Regions from separate parts of the Perlucidibaca sp. genome, predicted to be linked through region 1. Evidence: predicted binding sites of a transcription regulator. Region 1 holds the regulator's gene; each other region holds the start of a gene.
The links. Region 1 encodes sigma-54, which starts transcription at its own class of promoters, with help from an activator protein. Its sites were predicted from a motif close to ANTGGCATNNANNTTGCTNT; they were not measured.
Positions count from the first base shown of each region.

Region 1 (3,256 bases):
CCGCTCTATTGCTCATAGGTTGTGCTGCCAATACCGCCTTAGCGTTGCCCGAAGATGCTCAGCAACCCATTCAAATCACTGCCGACAATGCGCGCTTTGACGAAAAGTCAGGTGAGGCCATTTATCGCGGCAAAGTTCAAATTGTGCAGGGTACGCTACGGGTAAACGGCGACTCACTGACCCTTAAAGTCGATGCAGAGGGCAACCTCTTAAATGCCCGCACTTTGGGCAAGCCTGCGCACTATGAGCAAAAAACGGACCCCGCCAAAGGCTTAGTCAAAGCGGATGCGAACGAGATTATTTTTGATAACACCACCGGCGTGATCACGCTGTTGGGCAATGCCATTTTGCGCCAAGACAATGCGAGCTTCAGCGGTCCGCGCATCGTTTACTCCACGTTGCGTAAGCAAATAGAGGCCACCAGTGACGCCAGTCAACGTGTACAGCTCACCTTTCCGCCCTCGGCTCGCAACAGCACTAAAACACCCTCGCCCGCCAGCAGCACTGGGAGTGCGAAACCATGAGCATCCTGCGGGTGGATGGTTTAGCTAAAAGCTATAAAGGTCGGACCGTTGTTAAAGATGTGAGCTTAGCCGTAGAAAGCGCGCAAATTGTTGGTCTACTCGGCCCTAATGGCGCCGGAAAAACCACTAGCTTTTATATGATTGTGGGCCTCGTCCCCATGGATAACGGTCGCATTCGCCTCGATGACGAGGACATTTCGCACCTACCCATGCACGGCCGCGCCCAGAAAGGCATTGGCTACTTGCCGCAAGAGGCGTCCATTTTTCGCAAGCTCAGCGTGCAAGACAATATTTTAGCGATTTTAGAAACACGTAACGACCTGGATAAAGCCGCTCAGCAAGCCAAGCTTGAATCCCTGCTGGCCGAGTTTCATATTGGCCATATTCGTACCAACCTTGGCATGAGTTTGTCTGGCGGAGAACGCCGTCGTGTTGAGATCGCACGCGCACTCGCCAGTGACCCGCAGTTTATTTTGCTCGATGAACCATTTGCCGGTGTCGACCCGATTTCGGTGGCCGACATCAAAGGCATCATCATGCACCTGAAGCAGCGGGGCATTGGCGTTTTAATTACCGACCACAATGTGCGCGAAACACTCGACATATGTGAGAAGGCCTACATCGTTAGCGCCGGCGTTGAAATTGCCGAGGGCACGCCCGCTGAGATTTTAGCCAATCCATTGGTGCGTGAAGTCTATCTTGGGGAGCAGTTCTCACTGTGATGAAAATCGGGCTCCAAATGGGGCTAGGGCAACACCTCACCATGACGCCGCAGCTGCAGCAAGCCATTAAGCTGCTGCAACTGTCTACACTTGAGCTTCAACAAGAGGTTCAAGCGGCGCTCGACAGTAATCCCCTGCTAGAGCTTGATGACGGATCTGATGCATCCTCCGACCCCATCACTCAGGTAACTGCCGGAACGCCCGAAACGGTTGATGCGGCAAGCCAAACGCTGGATCTAGATCACCAGCACGACCTTCCCAACGAATTGCCCGTTGATACCGCTTGGGATGATATTTATGCCGGCACCAGCGGCAGTGGCGGTGGCGACAGCCTCGATGAAGATGGCGATCCCATCGAAAGCCGCAGTGCTCTGGCTGAGACGCTGCAAGATCACCTACGCTGGCAGCTCAACCTCACGCGCTTTTCAGACCTCGATCGGCTCATTGCTGAAGCCATTATTGATGGTCTCGATGCGCGTGGCTATCTCACCGTTAGCTTAGAAGAGCTGGCAGCTACGGCCCTGCATTGGCGTCAGCAAGAAGCTGAAGAAGATGAAATCATTGCTGTTCTACATCGAGTGCAGCAATTCGATCCTCCCGGTGTCGCCGCTCGCAACTTAGCTGAATGTCTACTCATTCAGCTCGGACAGCGTGATGACGCCACCCCCGGACTCGCCGACGCTCGATTGCTTTTACGCGATCATTGCGACCGTCTCGCCAATGGCGATTTAGCGGGCATGATGCGCCTCACAAAGCTCAGCGAAGCGGCTGTACATCGTGCACTTAAACTTATCCGCGAACTCACGCCGCACCCCGGTGAAGGCTGGGCAAGCGCCGATGACAAGGCCCTCATTCCGGACGTAGTCGTGCGTAAAATGAATGGCCGCTGGCGTGTCGAGCTGAATCCGGATGCAGCCCCACGACTGCGCGTTAACAGTGGTTATGCCTCTATGCTGCGTCGTGCCGACAGCACCCGTGACAACCAATTTATTCGCGATCATTTGCAGGAAGCACGCTGGCTCATCAAGAGCCTGCAAAGCCGCCACGAGACCTTGCTTAAAGTCGCCAGCTGCATCGTGGAGCATCAACGGGGCTTTTTAGACGATGGCCCCGTCGCCATGAAACCCTTGATTTTGCGTGACGTTGCGGACGAAGTGGGTTTGCATGAGTCCACCATCTCCCGCGTCACGACTCAAAAGTTCCTGCATACACCGCGCGGCCTGTTTGAGCTGAAGTACTTTTTCTCCTCCCATGTCAGCACCAGTGCCGGTGGCGAGGCCTCATCCACGGCCATTCGCGCCATGATCAAACAGCTGGTTGCGGCCGAAAACCCGAAAAAGCCACTGAGCGACAACAAAATTGCTGATCTTCTTCAAGCGCAAGGTATTGAAGTTGCAAGACGCACCATCGCCAAGTACAGAGAGTCACTCAATATCGCCTCATCGAGCGACAGAAAACGCTTGCTTTAAGCCCTTGGCCCTATGCTAGAGTCAAAGCATACCGGTTGTTGAATGTAGTGAAGTATGTACCGTGTCACTCAGTTTTAACTGGGGACCTCTGCTTCCATCCTCGACAGGCCGCCCGGACACCTTGGCTGCAAGGCCACTCTGCCCGTCCGACCCGCTGAACGCTGGAAGCTCCGGCCCCCGCTGTCGTCACCCACGAAAGCGAGGAAGCGTCTCATGCAGATGACCATTAGTGGACACCACGTTGAACTCACCAGTGCGCTGAAAGACTACACCGCCAGCAAGCTATCTAAGGTCGAGCGACACTTCGACCACATCACCAGTATGCAAGTTATTCTCAGCGTCGATAAGCTGGTCCAAAAGGCCGAGGCCGTCATCCGAACGTCGGGGGCAAAGCTCTTTGCCATCGCAGAATCTGAGGACCTCTATGCCGCCATCGACGCGCTGTCGGATAAGTTAGACCGACAAATTGTGCGACACAAAGAAAAGCACCAGATGCACTGAGCCTTACCCAGGCACTTGTAACTGTACTGCTTACCATTGA
Region 1 covers NZ_JBXMRC010000022.1:11,346-14,601, forward strand. The annotation lists gene lptA (lipopolysaccharide transport periplasmic protein LptA) at 1-524, shown strand, start outside; gene lptB (LPS export ABC transporter ATP-binding protein) at 521-1,246, shown strand; gene AC14IB_RS06050 (RNA polymerase factor sigma-54) at 1,246-2,715, shown strand; gene hpf (ribosome hibernation-promoting factor, HPF/YfiA family) at 2,929-3,216, shown strand.

Region 2 (3,256 bases), on a different contig from region 1:
CTTGACCGGCGAGGCTTTCTTTTTTGCAGCGGGCATGGAGATTTCCTCTCTTGGTTTATGCATGAGTGAAGTTATCCGATGACTTTTAAAAAAGCGAGAACAAGCGCAATAGATTTAACGCATTTTGTCGGTCTGTAGCGAAATGCGGGGTGGTATTCGTAGATAAGTTAACCGTATGCTCAGATATAGGTTTATCTAATCGTTTGGAGTTGAACATGCGTCGCCTTGCTCTCACCTTAGCCGTTACTGGCACACTGCTTTTCACCAGCGTGAACACATGGGCAGCGGAGCCAACGGCCTCTGCTGCTGCCGCACCAACCCTAGCGCCCAATAATGGCAAGAAGCCGGTGGTTGACCGAGAGCAATTTGCCTACAGCATTGGCTATCTGAATGGTCAGGGTAGTGGTGAGCAAATCCCAGATCTCGACATTGAAACTTTTATGCGTGGTTTCCGTGACGCATTCGCTAAGAAAGAAAGTCTATTGACACCACAGGAGCGAACGGCTGCCATCAGTCGCTACAAAGAGCAGCGCTTAGCTGCCCTGCAAGCGGACATGGAAAAGCTGGGTAAAGAGAATGCGGATGCCGGCGCTGCTTTTCTGGAGCAAAACAGCAAGGCTGACGGCGTCGTCAGCACAGCGTCTGGCTTGCAGTATCGCCTGCTGAAGACGGGCACTGGCGCCAAACCTAAAGCTAAAGACACGATTAAAGTGCACTACGAAGGTAGCTTCTTGGACGGTACTGTTTTCGACAGCTCATACAACCGTGGCGAGCCAGCGACATTTCAGTTAGACCAAGTGATCCCTGGTTGGACCGAGGCATTACAGCTATTCCCTATGGGTACCACGGCTGAGCTTTTTGTGCCGTCGAAGTTGGGCTATGGCGAGGCAGGCGCTGGTCCTATCCCACCAAACGCATTGCTGAAATTTAAGATTGAGTTGCTGGGCATTGAAAAGCCAGCAGCCAAGGCAAAAGGCAAAAAGAAGTAAGGGTATTCCTGCTATAAAAAACCGGAGCTGAGTCTCCGGTTTTTTTTATGGCTAAAGCTTAACGCGTAGAGGTGCTATTTAACTGTGCCTCCAGCGTGCGCAACTGCTGCTCGAGTTGGTCAACCTTGGCGCGCGTTTTAGCCAGCAAGGTTTGTTGAATGTCGAATTCATCTCGCGTTAACAGGTCCATGCGAGAAAGTGCATCGCGCAGGATGACTTTAAGGTGATCTTCAAGCTCATGACGCGCACTGCTTAATGAGCTGGGCAAACGGTCACTGAATTGCTGCCCCAGACGGTTGATCAACTGCTCTATAGCCATGCTGCACTCCTGATTAGTTAAATGATGATACCTGAGCCCCATCGGGCTGTGCAGTCGCTATTAAGTTGGGCTGCTCTAGGGCTTTATGCCCCATAAAGGTGCGCATGCAATTTTTCAGTGCCATCGGAGATGCGGTTGCCCTGAAATGGGGCGAATGCTTTGTATGTGCGCGCTTAAGGCTTGAAGGGCGATGGTTCAGTTAAAAAAATTGGGAGTGGGCAGGCTGTTTCGGTCGCGCTGCGTTGTCCTTAAATAATAAAAAGATACCGTTAGTCGGCGAAAAACACCTTACATCGAGATGCTTTCAAGAAGTTGGCACGGCATCTGCTAATACCTTGATGTAGTCCGCGGCGATGATCGCGGCGATAACCCCAAAAAGAAACTGGAGCGGTAACCATGAAGCTGTCCAAACTGTCCTCTGCTGTTGTTGTTGCCTCGTTGATGGCTGCCGGTGTTGCTCAGGCTGCTGTTACAAGTGCTGGCTCTGTTGCGCTGACTAGCGATTACTTATTCCGTGGTATTTCTCAATCCGATGAAGGAATGGCAGTTCAGGGTAGCGTGACCTTGAACCATGACTCGGGTGTTTACTTTACTGCCTGGGCCTCAAGCATTGCAGAAGAAGCAACAACAGAGCCAGAACAAGCCGGCTTGGAAGTTGATACCCTACTGGGCTATGCATTCAAGTCTGGCGAAGTTACCTACGATGTAGGTGTTATGCGCTACAACTATCCTGGCGCAGACAACAAAACCAAGGATACGCGTTATAGCTACAACGAAGTTTATGCTTCTGCGGCTGTAGCGGGCGCTAAAGTGGGTGTTGCTGTTTCCGATGATTATTTCGGCGAAACCGGTAAGTTCCTGTATGTATATGCAGATTATGGCGTAGCCCTGAACGACAAAGTTAACCTGACTACTCACGTAGGTTGGAACAAGTTTGATAATGACGGCACCAATAATTTCCTCGGTGGAAATAGCGATGCTTACTTCGATTATAAACTTGGCTTAAATACTACATTGGCAGGTTTAACTGTTGAAGCGGCCTATATTGGAGCCGATTCAATCGCTGAAGCCACTTATGCTGATTTGGCTGATGGCCGCGCCGTATTCACGGTTTCCAAGTCCTTCTAACTAACTGATTTAAATGAAAACTGAGCCGCCTTTCGGGGCGGCTCACCCCACCCCAGGAGTACCCAAATGAAACTGGTAACTGCCGTTATCAAGCCATTCAAGCTTGATGATGTAAGAGAGGCGCTGTCGGATATCGGGGTGCAGGGCATCACCGTAACCGAAGTAAAGGGTTTTGGCCGTCAAAAAGGACATACCGAATTATATCGCGGTGCAGAATATGTCGTTGATTTTCTGCCCAAGGTAAAAATCGATATTGCCATTAGTGATGAGCAGCTCGATCAAGTGATCGAAGCCATTACTAAAGCAGCTAATACCGGCAAGATCGGTGATGGCAAAATTTTTGTGACGGCGCTGGAACAGGCTATTCGTATTCGCACCGGTGAATCCGGCGTGGATGCTATTTAAGTCATCTCAATTCGCTGAAACGGGAGTATGACCGTGAAGAAATTATTAATGGCGCTCGCTTTGAGCACCTCGATGCTGGGCGCTGCCCCAGTATTTGCTGAAGAAGCTGCTCCGGCAGTCGTAGTCACTGAAACTGTTGCGGAAGCAGTAGCGGTTGAGCAAGTCGCTGCGCCAGTTGCAGAGGCAGTAGCTGTGGCAGAGGCAGCACCTGTTGCCGCCCCTGTTCCTGATAAAGGCGATACGACGTGGATGTTAGTGGCCACGGTTCTGGTCATCTTTATGTCGCTGCCTGGCTTGGCGCTGTTCTACGGTGGTCTGGTGCGTAGCAAAAATATGCTATCGGTGTTGATGCAGGTGTTTAGCATCTTCGCCATGGTTGCAGTGCTCTGGGTGCTGTATGGCTACTCATTAGCCT
Region 2 covers NZ_JBXMRC010000003.1:10,212-13,467, forward strand. The annotation lists gene AC14IB_RS00545 (hypothetical protein) at 1-69, shown strand, start outside; gene AC14IB_RS00550 (FKBP-type peptidyl-prolyl cis-trans isomerase) at 216-989, shown strand; gene AC14IB_RS00555 (accessory factor UbiK family protein) at 1,048-1,308, opposite strand; gene AC14IB_RS00560 (TorF family putative porin) at 1,705-2,436, shown strand; gene glnK (P-II family nitrogen regulator) at 2,503-2,841, shown strand; gene AC14IB_RS00570 (ammonium transporter) at 3,091-3,256, shown strand, end outside.
Region 2: AC14IB_RS00560 (TorF family putative porin) is a predicted target of sigma-54. The motif match lies at 1,620-1,639, and genes of this name have one in related genera.

Region 3 (3,256 bases), on a different contig from region 1:
TTGAGCTTGGCTCGACTGATCGACTTCATTTCCAGCCACGTCGCGTTGACCGCTTCCCAAAGTTCGCCGGTAATGGTGCCGCGCACCACGTGGGCGTTTTCACGAGCCTGTTTTAGGGACGCAAAAATGCTTGAGGGACTGTCATGTTGCAGCATTAAGAAATAGGCGATCTCTTCGGCATTCAGCGGCTTGCCGTTCGCCATAAACTGCTCACGCAAATCAATAATGTCGAGCGGCATCGCCACCACGGACTCATCAGCTCCCGGCATTAACGCCAGCTGCTGGCTTACGTCCAGTAATCGAGCCAAATTCTCCGCGCGCTCCATGTAACGCGCCATCCAAAACAGGCAGGATGCGGTACGGCTTAACATGCACGATCCTCCACAATCCACGTGTCTTTGGTGCCACCGCCTTGAGACGAGTTCACCACTAATGAGCCCTCTTTTAACGCGACGCGAGTCAAACCGCCGGGCACCATCACCACGTCTTTGCCGGACAAGACAAACGGCCTTAAATCGAGGTGGCGCGGCGCCACCCCACTTTCGACAAAGGTCGGGCAGGTCGACAAAGACAGCGTGGGCTGCGCGATGAACTCGCTGGGGTTGGCGAGAATACGCAATCGATAGGCCTCGATTTCCGCTTTAGAACTGGTCGGCCCAATCAGCATGCCGTAGCCGCCGGAGCCATGAACTTCTTTTACGACCAGCTCGGGCAGATGATCCAGCACATATTTCAGATCATCCGGATTGCGCAGCAACCACGTGGGCACATTCTGCAGAATCGGCTCTTCGCTGAGATAGAAACGGATCATGTCGGGCACATAGGGGTAAATCGACTTGTCATCGCCCACGCCAGTACCAACCGCATTGGTAATGGCCACGCGACCGGCGCGATACACGGCAAGAATGCCGGGCACGCCAAGCACAGAGTCAGGATTGAAGGCCAGTGGGTCGAGGAAAGCATCATCGATACGGCGGTAAATGACATCCACGCGCTTAGGGCCAGAGGTGGTGCGCATCCACACATAGCCATCGCGCACGAACAAGTCAGGCCCTTCCACCAGCTCCACACCCATTTGCTGAGCGAGAAAAGCGTGTTCAAAGTAAGCCGAGTTGTATCGACCAGGGGTAAGCACAACCACCGTTGGGCTGTTAGCCCCAGCGGGGGCAGCGGCTTGCAGCGTCTCTAGTAACAGCGTTGGATAGTGATCGACCGGTGCCACCGCATGCGTCGCAAACAGCTCAGGGAACAGGCGCATCATCATCTTGCGATTTTCGAGCATGTACGACACGCCGCTCGGCGTGCGCAGATTATCCTCGAGCACATAGTAGGTACCGTCATCGCCACGCACCAAATCAATGCCTGCGATGTGCGCATAAACCTGATTCGGCAACGTAATACCGACCATGGCCTGCTGGTAATCGGCATTGTTCAGAATGATATCGGTAGGAATGACGCCCGCTTTGAGGATTTTCTGCTCATGATAAATATCGTGCAGAAAAAGGTTCAACGCGAGTGCACGCTGACGCAGACCGCGCTCCAAAACGCCCCATTCTGAGGCGGGAATCATGCGCGGGATGGTATCAAAGGGAATTAAGCGCTCGGCACCGGCCTCATCACCATAGACTGCAAAGGTGATACCGACACGGCGAAACAGCAGATCCGCTTCCTGACGCTTCTGCGCCATCTCTTCGGCTGGGCGCTGGGTCAGCCAGTCGCCATAGTGACGGTAGTGCGGGCGTACGCTGCCGTTGCCGGCATACATCTCATCAAAAGGGGTTGCAATCACACTCATGGCATTCCGTCCTGGTTACCCAAGACTCATTGCAAGCCTTATGCCATGTAATGGTGCATGGATTGGATAGCTCCTGCGGGAGGAAGATGCTTTTTGCGGGCTAGAATGCCCGCTAAAAGCATCTTCTTCCCGCAGGGACGGCGGCTCTCGGTCTTTGCAGCATCTCAGGGATCGAGGACAGGGGCTTTCGAATTCAGAGGCGTGCTGAATTCGGACACCGGTACGCTGGCCGTGAAAGCAAAAGGCCTTGTTTCACCGGCATGATTAGCCGGCGAAACAAGGCCTTTTGCTTTCAACTGTCAGTTACAGCGCGCTGAGCTCAGAGCTTGTCTGCGTTCTCAGACAGGTACTTGGCAACACCGGCTGGCGATGCGTCCATGCCCTTGTCACCTTTCTTCCAGTTAGCTGGGCAGACTTCGCCGTGCTCAGCGTGGAATTGCAGGGCGTCAAACAAGCGCAGGATTTCGTCCATGCTACGGCCCAGCGGCAGGTCGTTAACGATTTGCGAACGCACAACACCTTCTGGATCGATCAAGAAGGCACCACGGAAAGCAACGCCACCGGCGGACTCTACGTCGTAGTTCTTGGCGATTTCGTGGGTGATGTCAGCGGCGAGCGTGTATTTCACTTGGCCGATGCCACCGTCGTTCACAGCCGTATTGCGCCAGGCGTTGTGGGTGAAGTGCGAATCGATGGACACACCAACCACTTCCACGTTGCGGGCTTTGAAATCTGGAATGCGGTGATCCAGAGCAATCAGCTCGGATGGGCAAACAAAGGTGAAGTCCAGTGGGTAGAAAAATACCAAGGCATACTTGCCCTTAGTGGCTGCACTGAAGCTGAAGTCTTCAACAATGGTGCCATCGGCGAGAACGGCAGGTACGGTGAAGTCTGGTGCTGGTTTGCCAACGAGAACGGCCATGAGGCATCTCCTATAAGAGTGGGGGGTTAATCATTTCTACGCTAAGCATGCTTGGCGCAGCATTGTTTTTCAATCCTTCAGCGTCACCACGAGGACATTACCGTCCACTTCCGTGATAAACGCATGGGTTCCTGGCGGGCAGTCCGGGCCGCGAACCGTCCAATGACTATCGTCAAGCTGTACGCGGGCTATACCGTTCACGATACCCTCGGGCAAGGTGATTTCGCGTCCCAGCCAACGAGCACTGCCGCGATTAATGACATTGGCCTGAGACTTCAGTACCGCCGGTCTGCGCCGCGACCAAAGCACACACAGCAGCAGCGCCAAGAGCGAAAACAGAGCACCTTGAGCCATCGTATCTGCTAGGCCAAGAAACGCTGCAATGCCAGTCACCGCGGCCGCAATAGCCAACATGAGCAGGTAGAAAGAGCCGCTCAGCAGCTCTAAGCCACCCAACACCAGCGCTGCAATCCACCACAGCGAGGCGGTCATGATTAGCGCTTCGTGACGGCGTCACTGCCGCCCTGGATGGCCTTCAT
Region 3 covers NZ_JBXMRC010000020.1:25,980-29,235, forward strand. The annotation lists gene AC14IB_RS05770 (alpha-E domain-containing protein) at 1-371, opposite strand, end outside; gene AC14IB_RS05775 (circularly permuted type 2 ATP-grasp protein) at 365-1,789, opposite strand; gene AC14IB_RS05780 (peroxiredoxin) at 2,115-2,717, opposite strand; gene AC14IB_RS05785 (NfeD family protein) at 2,787-3,209, opposite strand; gene AC14IB_RS05790 (SPFH domain-containing protein) at 3,212-3,256, opposite strand, start outside.
Region 3: AC14IB_RS05775 (circularly permuted type 2 ATP-grasp protein) is a predicted target of sigma-54. The motif match lies at 1,824-1,843, and genes of this name have one in related genera.